Regions from separate parts of the Kitasatospora sp. NPDC001119 genome, predicted to be linked through region 1. Evidence: riboswitches for the same ligand, from Rfam matches in the RefSeq annotation. Region 1 holds a riboswitch; the other holds the start of a gene.
The links. A riboswitch is a leader RNA that binds a small molecule or an ion and turns the genes downstream of it on or off. The one in region 1 is predicted to bind glycine.

Region 1 (7,394 bases):
GCCTCCGGCTGCAGCGGGTGGTTCGGCAGGTACGGCGCCAGGTGGGCGCGCACCGCGACCGGGCCGACGCCCGGGCCGCCACCGCCGTGCGGGATGCAGAAGGTCTTGTGCAGGTTCAGGTGCGAGACGTCCGCGCCGAACTTGCCCGGCTTGGCCAAGCCGACCAGGGCGTTCAGGTTGGCGCCGTCCACGTACACCTGGCCGCCGGCCTCGTGCACCAGGGCGCAGATGTCGGTGATCTGGGTCTCGTACACGCCGTGGGTGGACGGGTAGGTGACCATCAGCACGGCGAGGTTGTCGCGGTGCTGCTCGATCTTCGCCTTCAGGTCCTCGACGTCCACGTCGCCGTCGACCAGGGTCTTCACCACGACCACGCGCATGCCGGCCATCACCGCGGAGGCCGCGTTGGTGCCGTGCGCCGAGGACGGGATCAGGCAGACGTCGCGCTGGGTGTCGCCGTTGGCGTGGTGGTAGGCGCGCACGGCCAGCAGACCGGCCAGCTCGCCCTGCGAGCCCGCGTTCGGCTGGATCGACACGGCGTCGTAGCCGGTCACCTCGACCAGCTGCTGCTCCAGCTGGCGGATCAGGGTCAGGAAGCCCTGGGCCTGGTCGATCGGCGCGAAGGGGTGCAGCTGGCCGAACTCCGGCCAGGTCACCGCCTCCATCTCGGTGGTCGCGTTGAGCTTCATGGTGCAGGAGCCCAGCGGGATCATGCCGCGGTCCAGCGCGTAGTCCCGGTCCGACAGGCGGCGCAGGTAGCGCAGCATGGCGGTCTCCGAGCGGTGGCTGTGGAAGACCGGGTGGGTCAGGTACTCGTCCTCGCGCAGCAGCGCGGCGGGCAGCGCGTCGGCGGCCTCGGCGACCTCGACGGCGGGGACGCCGAACGCGGCCCAGACGCCGGCCAGGTGCTCGCGGGTGGTGGTCTCGTCGGTGGAGACGGAGATCCGGTCCGCGCCGTCCTGGTGGACGTTGATGCCGTTGGCGCGGGCGGCGGCGGCGATCTCGGCGGCGCGGCCCGGGACGACGGCGGTGACGGTGTCGAAGAACTCGCCGTGCAGCAGCTCGACGCCGCCGGCCCGCAGGCCCTCGGCGAGGGCGGTGGCGTAGCGGTGGGTGCGGCGGGCGATGTCGGCCAGGCCGTCGGGGCCGTGGTAGACGGCGTACATCGAGGCCATCACGGCGAGCAGCACCTGGGCGGTGCAGATGTTGCTGGTGGCCTTCTCGCGGCGGATGTGCTGCTCGCGGGTCTGCAGCGCCAGGCGGTAGGCGCGGTTGCCGTCGACGTCGACGGAGACGCCGACCAGGCGGCCGGGCAGCGAGCGGGCGAACTCGGCGCGCACCGACAGGTAGCCGGCGTGCGGGCCGCCGAAGCCCATCGGCACGCCGAAGCGCTGCGAGGTGCCGCAGGCGATGTCGGCGCCCAGCGAACCCGGGGACTTGAGCAGGGTCAGCGCGAGCAGGTCGGCGGCGACGGCGACGATCGCGCCCAGGCCGTGCGCCTGCTCGATCACCGCGGTGAGGTCGCGGACCACACCGGTGGCGCCCGGGTACTGGAGCAGCACGCCGAAGACGCCGCGCTCGACGATCTCGGCCGGGATGCCCTCGGACAGGTCGGCGACGACGACCTCGACACCGGTCGGCACGGCACGGGTGTTGATCACCGCGACGGTCTGCGGCAGGGTCTCGGCGTCGACCAGGAAGACGCCGCCCTTGACCTTGGTGACGCGGCGGGCCAGCGCCATCGCCTCGGCGGCCGCGGTGCCCTCGTCCAGCAGCGAGGAGCCGGAGGTCGGCAGGCCGGTCAGGTCGGAGACCAGGGTCTGGAAGTTGAGCAGCGCCTCCAGGCGGCCCTGCGAGATCTCCGGCTGGTACGGGGTGTAGGCGGTGTACCAGGCCGGGTTCTCCATGACGTTGCGCAGGATCACCGGCGGGGTGAAGGTGCCGTAGTAGCCCAGGCCGATCATCGGCTGGAGCACCTGGTTGCGGCCGGCCAGCTCGCGCAGCTCGGCGAGGACCTGGGCCTCGGTCCGGCCCGCGGGCAGGTCCAGGGCGGTGATGGAGCGGATCGCCTCGGGCACCGCGGTGGCGGCGAGCTCGTCCAGCGAGCCGTAGCCGACGGACGCCAGCATCTTCTCCTGCGCGGCGGCGTCGGGGCCGATGTGGCGGTTCTCGAAGGGGCTGGCCAGCTCAAGCTCGGTGAGGGTCGAGGCGCCGGTGGGGCGTCCCGCGTTCGGCTGGGCGTTCATGGTGGTCGAGGCCTCCTGGTCACGGACCGGCGGGGGTACGCACGCCGGCCGGCCTCGCCGCTGCGGACAGCGGACGAACCTGGGCGGGCGGACCCGACAGGCCTCCCCCTCTGTCATCGGGACCTGAGAGCTTCACCCGCACGGGGCGCTGTGGGCGCTCCGTCGGCTTGCACCGTCGGTGAGGGTGGTGATCGCCGGCTTCCGCGCCGACGCTCCTGCCCTGCTTTCCAGAGTGACCTACCCCACACGGTACGGATGCCTGAGAGATTCCGGGGAGGAGTTGCTCCTTCGGCGCTCCGACCAGCGGCTTTCGCAGTCGGAGACTCTCCCGAGCGGGCTCTGCGGTCGTCGCCCAGGGTACCAGCGGGAGGCCCCCCGATCACGGGTGCGTCAGGTCGTTCGGGGTCTACGCGCGTCCCCCGGACGGTCCAGCGCGCAGCCCGTCCGGCGCACCCCGCTCGCGTCCGTCCGATTCATGGCTTTTGGTGTGAAGTGGCGGACGGAACGGGTGCTCCGGCCGCCTTCCTGCGGGAGTTCCGCAAGCTCAGCGCACGGGAGGAAAGAGTGCAGACCGACATCGACCCCCGGGACCTCATCGGTCACAAGGCCGTCGACCGCAACGGAGACAAGATCGGCACGGTCGACGAGGTCTACCTGGACGACGCCACCGGCCGGCCCGAGTGGGCCGCGGTCCGGACCGGCATCTTCGGTCGGGACGCCTTCGTCCCGCTGACCACGAGCGAGTTCGCCGGCGACGAGCTCCGGGTGCCGTACGACAAGTCGCTGGTGAAGGAGTCGCCGGACTTCGGCGTCGGCCAGCACCTGTCCCCCGCCCAGGAGCTCCAGCTGTACCGCTACTACGGGCTCGACACCCCGATGGACGGCCGCCCGAGCCACGAGAACGGGAGCCGGCCCAGGCAGGCCGACCTCGACTTCGGCACCACGGCGGCGGCCGCCGCCGCCACGACGACCGCGGCGGCCCCGGCGAAGTCGCTCACGTTCCACACCCCCGAGCGCTCCCCCGAGCCCGTTCCCGAGCCCGCCCCGGCCAGAGCCCCCGTCGCCACCGCCCCGCCCACCGCCGCCGTCACCGCCGCGGTCGCCGACAGCACCAGAACCGCCCCGGAGGCCGACATGCGGATGCTCAGCACCCCCGAGGCCACCACCGCCACCCCGGCGGCCGCCCCCGTCGCACCCACCGTGGAGCCGAGGCCGCAGTCGCAGCCCGCCCCCGCGTCTACGCCCGCCCCGGCGGCGACCGTCGGCGCCGCGCACGCCGACGGCGCCCCGTCCGCCCCCAGCGGCCCGGTCGAGATCACCTGCCGCGAGGAGCGGCTGGAGGTCACCACCGAGTGGCACACCCTCGGCACCGCGAAGCTGCGCAAGTACGTGACGACCGAACAGGTCGAGCGCCGCATCCCGGTGGTCCACGAGCGCGTCCGGGTCGAGCGGATGCCGGTCAGCGACGCCGAGCGCGCCACGCTCAGCGAGAAGGACATCGCCGAGGCCGTCGAGGAGGTCACCCTCCGCGAGGAGCGCGCGGTGGTCCGCAAGTACCTCGCGCCCGTCGAGCGGGTCCGCCTGGTCGTCGAGCGCTACACGACGGAGGAGGTGGTCCGGGAGGAGCTCCGCCGCGAGCACGTCGAGGTCCACGACACCACCGCCACCCAGAACACCTCCCCGGCCGGCTCGACCCCGCCCCCCGCCTCACCCCCCGCCACCGACTCACCCCGCCCGGCCGCACTGCGCCCGCTCGTCTGACACCACCCGCGAAGAGGGGCCCCGGACACCGTCCGGGGCCCCTCTCGCACACCCACCGCAGACGCCCCTCCCCGCCCCCGCCACCCCCACCACGGCCCTTGTCACGTACCCGACCGTTCACCTTTGCCAAAACTTAACCACTCGATATTTGACACTCTGAAGTATCTCCCTGCATGGTTACTTCAGTTCATTCACTATGTACGGGAGGAAGCAACCGTGAGTGAGGCACCACAGCCCACCACCGCGGCCGAGAAGCAGAGCAGCGCCCGGGTCCTGCCGGCCCTCATCCTGGCGATGCTGTCGTTCAGCGTGGTGCAGACCGCGGTCGTCCCGATCCTGCCCTCGCTGGCCAAGGAACTGCACGTCTCCGCGTCCAGCGTCACCTGGCTGATGACCGCCAACCTGCTCTCCGCAGCCGTGCTGACTCCCCTCCTGGGCCGCTTCGGCGACCTCCGGGGCCGCAAGCCGATGCTGCTGATCTCGCTGGCCGGCCTGGTCGCCGGTTCGGCGCTGGCGGTCAGCACCCACTCCTTCACCTGGCTGGTCGTCGCCCGTGTCCTCCAGGGCGCCGGCGGTGGCGTCCTGCCGCTGGCGATCAGCATCGTCCGTGACGAGCTGCCCAAGCAGAAGGTGACCGGCGGCGTCGCCGCCATCAGCGCCTCGATGGGCGTCGGCTCCGGCCTCGGCCTGGTCGCGACCGGTCTCCTGCTGGAGCACTGGAACTACAAGTCGATCTTCTGGATGGGCCTGGTCTTCGGCCTGATCGCGATCGCCCTGGTCGCCTTCCGCGTCCCGACCGACCCGGTGACCGACAAGGAGGGCGGCGCCGACCCGCTGGGTGCCCTCACCCTGGCCGGCTGGCTCTCCGCGCTGCTGGTCGCGGTCAGCCAGGGCAACCACTGGGGCTGGACCTCCAACAAGACGCTCGGCCTGTTCGCCGTCGCCGCCGTGGTCGCCCTGATCTGGGGGATCATCGAGACCAAGGTCGCGCACCCGCTGGTGGACATGAAGATGATGGCCCGTCCGGCCGTCGCCTTCACCAACGTGGCCGGCCTGCTCATCGGCTTCGGCATGTACGGCTCCTTCATGGTCATCAGCAACTTCGCCCAGACCCCGGAGAAGCTGACCCACTACGGCTTCACCGCCAGCGTGCTGCACGCTGGCCTCCTGCTGCTGCCGTCCGCGATCGGCTCGATGGTCGCCGCCCCGGTCGGCGCCCTGCTGATCGCCCGTCGCGGCCCGCGCCTGCCGCTGGTCCTCGGTGGCGTCCTCGGCGCCATCGCGATGGCCTACCTGGCCGTGCGCCACGGGCACGAGGGCGACATCTACACCGCCTCGGCGATCTTCGGTCTCGGTGTCGGCCTCGCCTTCGCCGCGATGCCGGCCTACATCAACGGCGCCGTCCCGGTCGAGCAGAGCGGTATCGCCAACGGCATGAACTCCGTGCTGCGCACGGTCGGTGGCGCGATCGGCACCGCCGTCATGGCCGCCATCCTGACCGGCGACACCATGAAGCTGCCGCCGCAGATCCCGCTGTCGCTGCCCACCCTGGACGCCTACAAGCACGCGTTCTGGACCGCGGCCGTGGTCTGCGTCGTCGCCGGTGTCGTCCCGTTCCTGATCCGCGGCACCAAGTCGGCCGCCACCGCGACGGTCGTCGGCGGCTCGGCCCAGCAGGACTCCAGCCCCGAGCTGGTCAAGACCGACGCCTGACGAGGCGTCCGGCCCCCGCGCTCAGGGACAGGGCGCGGGGCCCGGTCCCCGTACATCGTGAGGGCATCACGAACGCACGGGGTCCGGCACGGTGATCGGCCCCACCCGGTACTCCCCCACCGGGTGGGGCCGCTTCGCGTTTCAGGCTCCTTCCCCCGGCCCGCCGTTCCCCTCCGACACACCGTCCGGCCCCTCGTCCGGCCCCTCGTCCCGGCGCAGCGGCAGCGGCCGGGACGGTTCGAGCGCCGGGTCGTCCACCGCGAAGGTCCGTACCCGCCCCGGCCCGTCCCACGGCGTCTCGAACCGTACGGTGACCCTCCCGACGCCGCTGCCCTGCACCCAGCCCGGACCGAACTCCTCGTGCCGGACGTCCTGTCCGGGCACCCACCGCCGCACCACGACGGCCTCCGGCTCCGCCTCGGCCTCCTCGGCCTCGGCCGCCGCCTCCGCGTGCTCCGCGGCCTCCTCCCGCAGCGCCTGGGCGAACAGGTCCTCCTGGGTGTAGTCGGCGAGTTGGGCGACGCCCACGCCGAGCAGCCGGACCCCGCCGGTGATCTCCACCTGCTCGGCCAGCCGGCGCGCGGTCGCGGTGATCACCGCCTCGTCGTCGGTGGGCCCGCCGAGCGTCTCCGAGCGGGTCAGCGTCGAGAAGTCGAACCGCCGGACCTTGAGCACCACCGTCCGCCCCGAGCGCCCGGCCGCCCGCAGCCGCCGTACGCACCGGCCGGCCAGGGCCTCCACCTCGCGCAGCACCCGTTCCCGGTCGGCCAGGTCCACCTCGTAGGTGTCCTCCACCGACACGGACTTGGCGTCCTGGTCGGCGATCACCGGCCGCTCGTCCAGCCCTATGGACATCTGGAAGATCCCGGCGCCGTGAGCCCGCCCGACCAGCTGCACCAGCTCCGCCTCCCCCGCCTCCGCGAGGTCGGCCACCGTGCTCAGCCCGGCCCGGCGCAGCACCTGTTCGGTGGCCGGCCCGATCCCGGGCAGCGCCCGCACCGGCATCGGGCCGAGCACGGCCCGCTCCTGCCCGGGCTCGATCATGACCAGTCCGTCCGGCTTGGCCTGCTCGGAGGCGATCTTGGCCATCAGCTTGGACCCGGCCGCCCCGACCGAGCCGGTCAGCCCGGTCGACCGCTGGATGTCCGCCCGCAGGTCCTCCGCGAGCGCGAGGACCAGCCGTTCGCCGGTCTCGTGGTCCGCCTCCAGCAGTGCCGGTCCGTACGGGCCGGCCTCCAGGTCCACGAAGGCCTCGTCCAGGCTGAGCGGCTGCACCAGCGGGGAGAGCTGCCGCAGCAGCCCCATCACGATCTCGCTGTTCTGCCGGTAGGCCTCGAACCGCCCCGCCAGGAAGGCCGCGTTGGGGCAGAGCCGGCGCGCCTGCGCCATCGGCATCGCCGAGTGCACCCCGAACCTGCGCGCCTCGTACGAGGCCGTGGAGACCACCCCGCGTCCGCCGAGCCCGCCGACGACCACCGGCTTGCCGCGCAGGCTGGGCTTGGCCGCCTGCTCCACCGCCGCGAAGAAGGCGTCCATGTCGAGGTGGATGATGCTCGGCAGAGATCGCACCCGCCGATCATCGCGTACGGGTCCGACAGTGCGTACGAACCGGGCCGGAGGCCCCGCTCCCGGCCCCCGTCGCTACTGCTTCGCGGCCTCCGCCAGCGCCTTCGG
Region 2 (7,394 bases), on a different contig from region 1:
GACATGCCGGCCCGCACGCACTCCTGCATCACGGACCAGATCTCCAGCAGACCGGTCCGGATCTCCTCCTCGCTGCGCCAGGCCTTCTCGTTCTCCAGCATCAGGCCGGAGATCGACAGCCCGGTCTCCCGGCTGAGCCGCAGCAGCTCGTCGCCGGTGCGGAAGGGGTACTTCAGCACGGTGTCGTCGGGCTTGACCCGGTCCGCGCCGATCGCGTCCTCGTCCACCACGAAGCCGCCGCCGACCGAGTAGTAGGTCTTCTCCAGCAGGGTCGAGCCGTCCGCCGCGTACGCCCACAGGGTCATCCCGTTGGCGTGGTACGGCAGCGAGCGGCGGCGGTGCAGGACCAGCTGGGTGTCGGGGTCGAAGTCGATCGGGTGCTCGCCGAGCAGGTTGATCCGCTTCTCGGCGAGGATCCGCTCGACGTCCTTGTCGGCCTGGTCGACGTCGACGGTGCGGGGCGAGGCGTTCTCCAGGCCGAGCAGGACGGCCTTCGGGGTGCCGTGGCCGTGGCCGGTGGCGCCGAGCGAGCCGTACAGCTCGGCCCGTACGCCCGTCACCCGGTCCAGCAGGTCCTCGGTGCGCAGTCGGCGGGCGAACATCCGGGCGGCGCGCATCGGGCCCACGGTGTGGGAGCTCGACGGGCCGATGCCGATGGAGAAGAGGTCGAAGACGCTGATGGCCACGGGGGACGTCCTTGTCTGGTCGCGTGGAAGGACTTGCGGGCAGGGAGGGGCCGACACGGGACGGGGCACCGCGCGCACTTCCAGTGTGCGCGGTGCCCCGGGGTGCCTGGTACGCCGGAGGGGTGAGGCCGGTCACCCCGCCCGAACGATCACCGGAGTGATCAGAGGTTCGGGTAGAGCGGGTACTTCGCGGCCAGGGCGGAGACCCGGGCCTTCAGCGCGTCGGCGACGGTCTCGTCGAAGGCGGGCTTGAGCGCCTCGGCGATGATGTCGGCGACCTCGCGGAAGTCCTCGGCCTGGAAGCCGCGGGTGGCCAGGGCCGGGGTGCCGATGCGCAGGCCCGAGGTGACCATCGGCGGGCGCGGGTCGTTCGGGATGGCGTTGCGGTTGACGGTGATGCCGACCTCGTGCAGCCGGTCCTCGGCCTGCTGGCCGTCGAGCTGGCTGTTGCGCAGGTCGACCAGGACCAGGTGGACGTCGGTGCCGCCGGAGAGCACGCTGGCGCCGGCCTCGGCCACGTCGGCCTGGAGCAGGCGCTCGGCGAGGATGCGGGCGCCGTCCAGGGTGCGCTGCTGGCGCTCCTTGAACTCCTCGGAGGCCGCGACCTTGAAGGCGACCGCCTTGCCGGCGATCACGTGCTCCAGCGGGCCGCCCTGCTGGCCGGGGAAGACCGCGGAGTTGATCTTCTTGGCGAACTCGGCCTTGGACAGGATGACGCCGCCGCGCGGGCCGCCCAGGGTCTTGTGGGTCGTGGTGGTGACCACGTCCGCGTAGGGCACCGGGTTCGGGTGCAGCCCGGCGGCCACCAGGCCGGCGAAGTGCGCCATGTCCACCATGAGCAGCGCGCCGACCTCGTCGGCGATCCGGCGGAACGCGGCGAAGTCGAGCTGGCGCGGGTAGGCGGACCAGCCGGCGATGATCAGCTTCGGCTGGTGCTCCTTGGCGAGGCGCTCGACCTCGGCCATGTCGACCTGGCCGGTCTTCTCGTCCACGTGGTACGCGGCCACGTTGTAGAGCTTGCCGGAGAAGTTGATCTTCATGCCGTGGGTCAGGTGACCGCCGTGGGCCAGGCTCAGGCCCAGGATGGTGTCGCCCGGCTGGATCAGCGCGAACATCGCGGCGGCGTTGGCCTGCGCGCCGGAGTGCGGCTGGACGTTGGCGTGCTCGGCCCCGAACAGGGCCTTGATGCGGTCGATCGCGATCTGCTCGACCACGTCGACGTGCTCGCAGCCACCGTAGTAGCGGCGGCCGGGGTAGCCCTCCGCGTACTTGTTGGTGAGCACCGAGCCCTGGGCCTCCATGACCGCCACCGGGGCGAAGTTCTCGGAGGCGATCATCTCCAGGGTGGTCTGCTGGCGGTGCAGCTCGGCGTCGACCGCGGCGGCGATCTCCGGGTCGAGGGCGTGCAGGGACTGGTTGAGAACAGTCATGGTGTGGTCTTCCCGGGAGGAGGAGGGAAAGGGGCCAGGGCGGGACGGACCGCGGTGCGGCGGCCCGTCCCGTCGGGGGCTCAGCCCTGGGGGTTGGTGAGCGCGTCGTACTCGTCGGCGCTGAGCAGCTCGTCGGTGGCCTCGACGCGCACCTTGAACAGCCAGCCGCCCTCGAAGGGGTCGCTGTTGACGAGGGCGTTGTTGTCCAGGACGTCCGGGTTGACCTCGGTGACCTCGCCGGTCACCGGGGAGAACAGGTCGCTGACCGACTTGGTGGACTCCAGCTCGCCACAGGTCTCGCCGGCGGTCACGGTCTCGCCGACCTCGGGCAGCTGCACGTAGACGATGTCACCGAGCGCGTCCGCGGCGTGCTTGGTGATACCGATCGTGGAGACACCGTCCACGGCGGCCGTCAGCCACTCGTGCTCCTTGGTGTACTGAAGGTGCTGGGGGTTGCTCATGGCGTCATTCTCCAGGATGGGAAGCGGGTACGACGAAGCGGGCCGCCGCGCGGACGGCTGCGACGTGCGCGTATGGGAAAACGGGGGGCGTGCGAGGGGTCAGCGGGCGCGCTTGTAGAACGGCAGCGCCACGACCCTGACGGGCTCGTGCTTGCCGCGCACGTCCACCGCGACGGTGGTGCCGGGGGCGGCGTGGGCGGCGTCGACGTAGGCCATCGCGATCGGCTGCCCCAGGGTCGGGGACGGCGCGCCGGAGGTGATCCGGCCGATCGGCTCGCCCTCGGTGGAGACCACGGTGTACTCGGCGCGCGGCACCCGCTTGCCGTCGGAGACCAGGCCGACCAGCACCTTCGGCGGGTTGGTCTCGGCCGCGGCGGCGGCCGCCTCCAGGGCCTTGCGGCCGACGAAGGCGCCCTCGTTGGTGGTCTTGTCGAAGCGGACGACCCGGCCCAGGCCGGCGTCGAACGGGGTCAGGTCGGTGGACAGCTCGTGCCCGTACAGCGGCATGCCGGCCTCCAGGCGCAGCGTGTCGCGGCAGGACAGGCCGCAGGGGACCAGGCCGCGGTCCGCGCCGGCGGCGGTCAGCGCCTGCCAGACCGGCTCGGCGTCGGCCGGGTGGCAGAAGATCTCGAAGCCGTCCTCGCCGGTGTAGCCGGTGCGGGCGAGCAGCACCTCGCGGTCGGCCACGAAGGCTGGGAGGATCGCGTAGTACTTCAGGCCGGGCAGGTCGGCGTCGGTGGTGTCGGCCAGGATGCCGGTGGCCTCCGGGCCCTGGACGGCGATCAGCGCGTAGGTGTCGCGGTCGTCGGTGACGACGGCGTCGAAGCCCTTGGCACGGGCGATCAGCTCGTCGAGGACCAGCTGGGCGTTGGAGGCGTTGGCGACGACCAGGAAGGCGTCCTCGCGCAGGCGGTAGACGATCAGGTCGTCCAGGATGCCGCCGTCCTCGGCGCAGATCATGGTGTAGCGGGCGCGCAGCTCGCCCAGCGCGGAGACGAAGCCGACCAGGGCGTGGTCCAGCATCTCGCCGGCCTGCGGGCCGGTGACGGTGATCTCGCCCATGTGCGAGAGGTCGAACAGGCCGGCCTTGGTGCGGACGGCGAGGTGCTCCTCGCGCTCGCTGCCGTAGCGCAGCGGCATGTCCCAGCCGGCGAAGTCGGTCATGGTCGCGCCGAGGGCGCGGTGCAGCGCGTCGAGCGCGGTCAGGCGGAGGGACGACATGGCCAGGAACTCCTCGGTCGGGGCACTCAGGGGTGCACGCACCGGACCGGACCCGCTGGGGGCCGACCCTGCGCGCGGGCATGCGGCGGCGTGGGTCTCCCCATCTGTCGTCGAACCTGAGAGCTTCACCGCCCCGCCGCCCGCAGCCGTTTCCAGCTTGGGGGACAGCATGACGGCTTGCACCGTGGGTGGGCGCACGACAGGGCCGGGCGCCGCTTTCCAGATGTGCCTAACCCGTGCGGTAGGGGTGCCTGAGAGATTCCGGGGAGGACTTGCTCCTTCGGCGCCGGCTGTGCCTGAGCGGCACTCCGGGCTCTCCCGCGCGGGTTCGAGCGGCCGGTATGGAGTTGTGGGGGCCCGCGGCGCATGCCGTCGGACGGGCACATCATGGCACGTCCCGGACGACGAGGGGAGGGGGGACCCGGTCACACCGCGCGGGACCCGAACACGAGTCCTGACCGCACCCCCCGCACGCCTCTAGACTGCTGCGCGTCGGTGCGGCAGTGGGCGGCCGACGGCAGAGGGCGGAATCGGCGGCGCATGGGGTACCCGGTGGAGCAGCAGCAGGGGTGGGGCGGACCGGAGGAGGCGCCGGCGGGCGGCTCCTGGCCGGCCAACGAACTGGAGCAGGTGCTGACCGCGGCCCTGGGCGACCCGGGCGCGACCCCACGGGTGTTCGAGGTGCTGGCGCGCAGCCAGGTGTGGGTGCCGCTGCCGGCCGGGGCCGACCCGCAGGGCCAGGCGCTCGACCTGCCGACCATCGAGCTGGGCGGCGACCCGTACGTGCCGGTGTTCTCTTCGCAGGAGGTGTTCCTCCAGCAGGCGCCGGGGATGGCCTTCGCGATCGCGCCGGTGTGGGAGTTCGCCCGCGGACTGCCGCTGGGCCTCGGCATCGCGGTGAACCCGGACGCGCCGGTGGGCCTCCCGGTGCCGCCGCAGGGGGTCGCCGAGCTGCGCCGCGGCCCGCGCGAGGACCGCTGGGAGCAGGCCGAGGGCGCCGCGGAGCCGACCGGCGGCCGGGTGGCGCTGCGCGAGCCGGTGCCGGGCGAGGACCCGGAGCACTTCCTGGCCGCCTGCCGGAGCGAACTGTCGGCGCTGCCCGGTGTGTTGACCGCCCGCAGGGCGCTGGCCAGCATCGAGGGCGAACCGACCGTGATGTTCGTGGGCGTCCAGTTGGACCCGGCGGCCCCGGCCGACCCGGCCGCGGTGAACGAGGCACTCGGGCGAGCGCTGGGAACCGCGCCGCTGCCCGGGGGCGTCCACCTCGTACTGCTCGACCTCGCCGACGACCCGGTGGTCGAGTGGCTGCTCACCCGGGTACTGCCTTTCCACACGCGGGCGTGAGCGGGTCCGGATCAGAGGCACGTCGCCGTGGCGGTGGCCGGTGCCGCGCCATAGGGTGCGTGCAGACGGCCGACGGGTCGGCGGGTTGAGGGAAAGAGGCGCGGCGAGGTGGGCGCATGAGTGCGGGAACGGGAGCGGGCGGTGTGCCGGGGCCCTGGGGCCAGGCACCGGCCGGGCGCCCGGGAGCTGATCCCGGCGCGTTGGAGCGCGCCCTGCGCGACGTCGCGCCGGAGCGCTACGACGCGTACGAGCGGCTGCTGCACGCGCTGGCGGACGGCCGGGTCTGGATGCTGCTGTGGCACGGCACGCCGGGCAGCCCGGACGCGCAGTACGGGAACATGGAGATCAGCGGCCACGGCTACGCGCCGGCCGTCACCTCGCCCGAGCAGCTGACCGCCTCCGGCTGGGCGCGGGCCCACGAGGTCGTCTCCGGCCGGGAGATCGCGGCCTCGCTGTACCGCACCCGCTGGGGCCTGTGGCTCAACCCGCACGCCCCCGGCGGCGGCGTCGGGGTGCCCTGGGCGGACCTCCGGCGGGTCGCCGCGGGCCTGGACCGGCTGCCGGCCGGGCCGTTGAAGCTCAGCGAGCCGCAGTTGAACGCCCAGCCGTTCTTCGCGCTGCTGGAGCGGCAGGCCGCCGAGGTGCGCGCGGTCCGGGCACTGCGCCGGGCCTGGGTGCAGCCCGCGGTGGGGGAGCCGTACCTGGCCATCGGCCTTGACCTCTACGAGAGTTCGCCGCCGGCGGTGGAGGCGGTGCGGGCGCTGATGCAGCGCGCGATCGCGGTGGCCCCGGAGGGGCTCGCGGTGTCCACGGTGGCGATGTCGGACGAGTACGACCCGGTGGCGCTGTGGATGCGCGCCAACGCGCGGCCGTTCTTCGACCGGGAGGCGGGTCGCCCGCCGACCGGCCCGTACCCGCCGGTGCCCCCGCCGCCGTACCCCGGGCAGTCGATGCCGGGCTACGCGTACGGCACCCAGCCGCCGGCGCAGGGCTGGCAGCAGCAGCCGCAGCGGCCGTGGCCCGGCTACCCCGGGCGCTGAATCCCAAAACCCATTCTCCGAAGCCGACTTGATTGTCCGTCAAGTCGGCTTCGATGCTTTCCGGACGAATTTCCGGATGTGCGGCCCGGTCATCTTGACATGGCAGTTACAGCCATGTGAAGAGGTATATGCCGAAGATCGGGGAGGTGCATGCACGCAGATCACAGTTGGGCATCTGTCGGTTGTCAGGGCTGGCGCAAGCCAGTTCGGATGGCAGAGAGTTCTGCGCAACGCACCGCGCGTGCTGGAACCCCACAAAGGTGAGCGCGCACGCCGACAAGCCCGTCCACGCGACGCCCATCCCGCGTGGTGGCAGTGCCTGTGCACGACGCACTGCCGTCAACACCCGCTCCTCCTAAGCACCTCCGCACGTCCGCAGCCGCACCGCCGAAGACGGCGACCGGCACCCGTGGGCCGGCCACCGTCGGCGAGGGGACCAACTGACCATGACATCCGTGACCACCGCCGGGAACGAGCCGGAGGCAGCAGCCGCCGCCGGACCGGCCAAGAAGATCGAGGGCCGCTCCCTCGGCCAGATCGCCTGGACCCGCTTCAAGCGGGACAAGGCCGCCGTCGCCGGCGGCGTCGTGGTGATCCTGCTGATCATGCTCGCCGTGCTGGCCAAGCCGATCGAGTCGATGTTCGGGCTCGACCCGGACGCCCTCCACCAGGACCTGCTGGACGCCGACCTCGGCGGTCTGCCGTTCGGCGACTGGGGCGGCATGAGCCTCGAACACCCGCTCGGCATCGACCCGCTGCAGGGCCGTGACCTGCTCACCCGCGTCATCGAGGGCTCCTGGGTCTCCCTGCTGGTCGCCTTCGGCGCGACCCTGCTGTCCAACACCATCGGCACCGTGCTCGGCATCATGGCCGGCTACTACGGCGGCTGGGTGGACACCGTGATCAGCCGGGTGATGGACGTCTTCCTGGCCTTCCCGCTGCTGCTCTTCGCCATCGCGATCTCGACCTCGCTCCAGGGCGGAGCCTTCGGCCTGCACGGCCTGCCGCTGCACATGCTGGTGCTGATCTTCGTGATCGGCTTCTTCAACTGGCCCTACATGGGCCGGATCGTGCGCGGCCAGACGCTCTCGCTGCGCGAGCGGGAGTTCGTCCACGCGGCCCGCAGCCTCGGCGCCCGCGGCCCGTTCATCCTGTTCAAGGAGCTGCTGCCCAACCTGGTCGGTCCGATCCTGGTCTACTCGACCCTGCTGA

Region 2: it holds a riboswitch for glycine, as region 1 does, so the genes downstream of both, gcvT (glycine cleavage system aminomethyltransferase GcvT) here and gcvP (aminomethyl-transferring glycine dehydrogenase) in region 1, are expected to answer to the same signal.

Annotation. Positions count from the first base shown of each region.
Region 1 is NZ_JBSFKI010000009.1:249,156-256,549, forward strand. It holds gene gcvP (aminomethyl-transferring glycine dehydrogenase) at 1-2,246, opposite strand, end outside; glycine riboswitch at 2,350-2,482, opposite strand; glycine riboswitch at 2,484-2,587, opposite strand; gene ACWDD9_RS14305 (PRC and DUF2382 domain-containing protein) at 2,739-4,007, shown strand; gene ACWDD9_RS14310 (MFS transporter) at 4,224-5,720, shown strand; gene ACWDD9_RS14315 (DNA polymerase IV) at 5,862-7,289, opposite strand; gene ACWDD9_RS14320 (SanA/YdcF family protein) at 7,362-7,394, opposite strand, start outside.
Region 2 is NZ_JBSFKI010000043.1:8,171-15,564, forward strand. It holds gene ACWDD9_RS36325 (L-serine ammonia-lyase) at 1-686, opposite strand, end outside; gene glyA (serine hydroxymethyltransferase) at 848-2,116, opposite strand; gene gcvH (glycine cleavage system protein GcvH) at 2,197-2,577, opposite strand; gene gcvT (glycine cleavage system aminomethyltransferase GcvT) at 2,677-3,798, opposite strand; glycine riboswitch at 4,028-4,129, opposite strand; gene ACWDD9_RS36345 (enhanced serine sensitivity protein SseB C-terminal domain-containing protein) at 4,339-5,142, shown strand; gene ACWDD9_RS36350 (enhanced serine sensitivity protein SseB C-terminal domain-containing protein) at 5,259-6,182, shown strand; gene ACWDD9_RS36355 (ABC transporter permease) at 6,629-7,394, shown strand, end outside.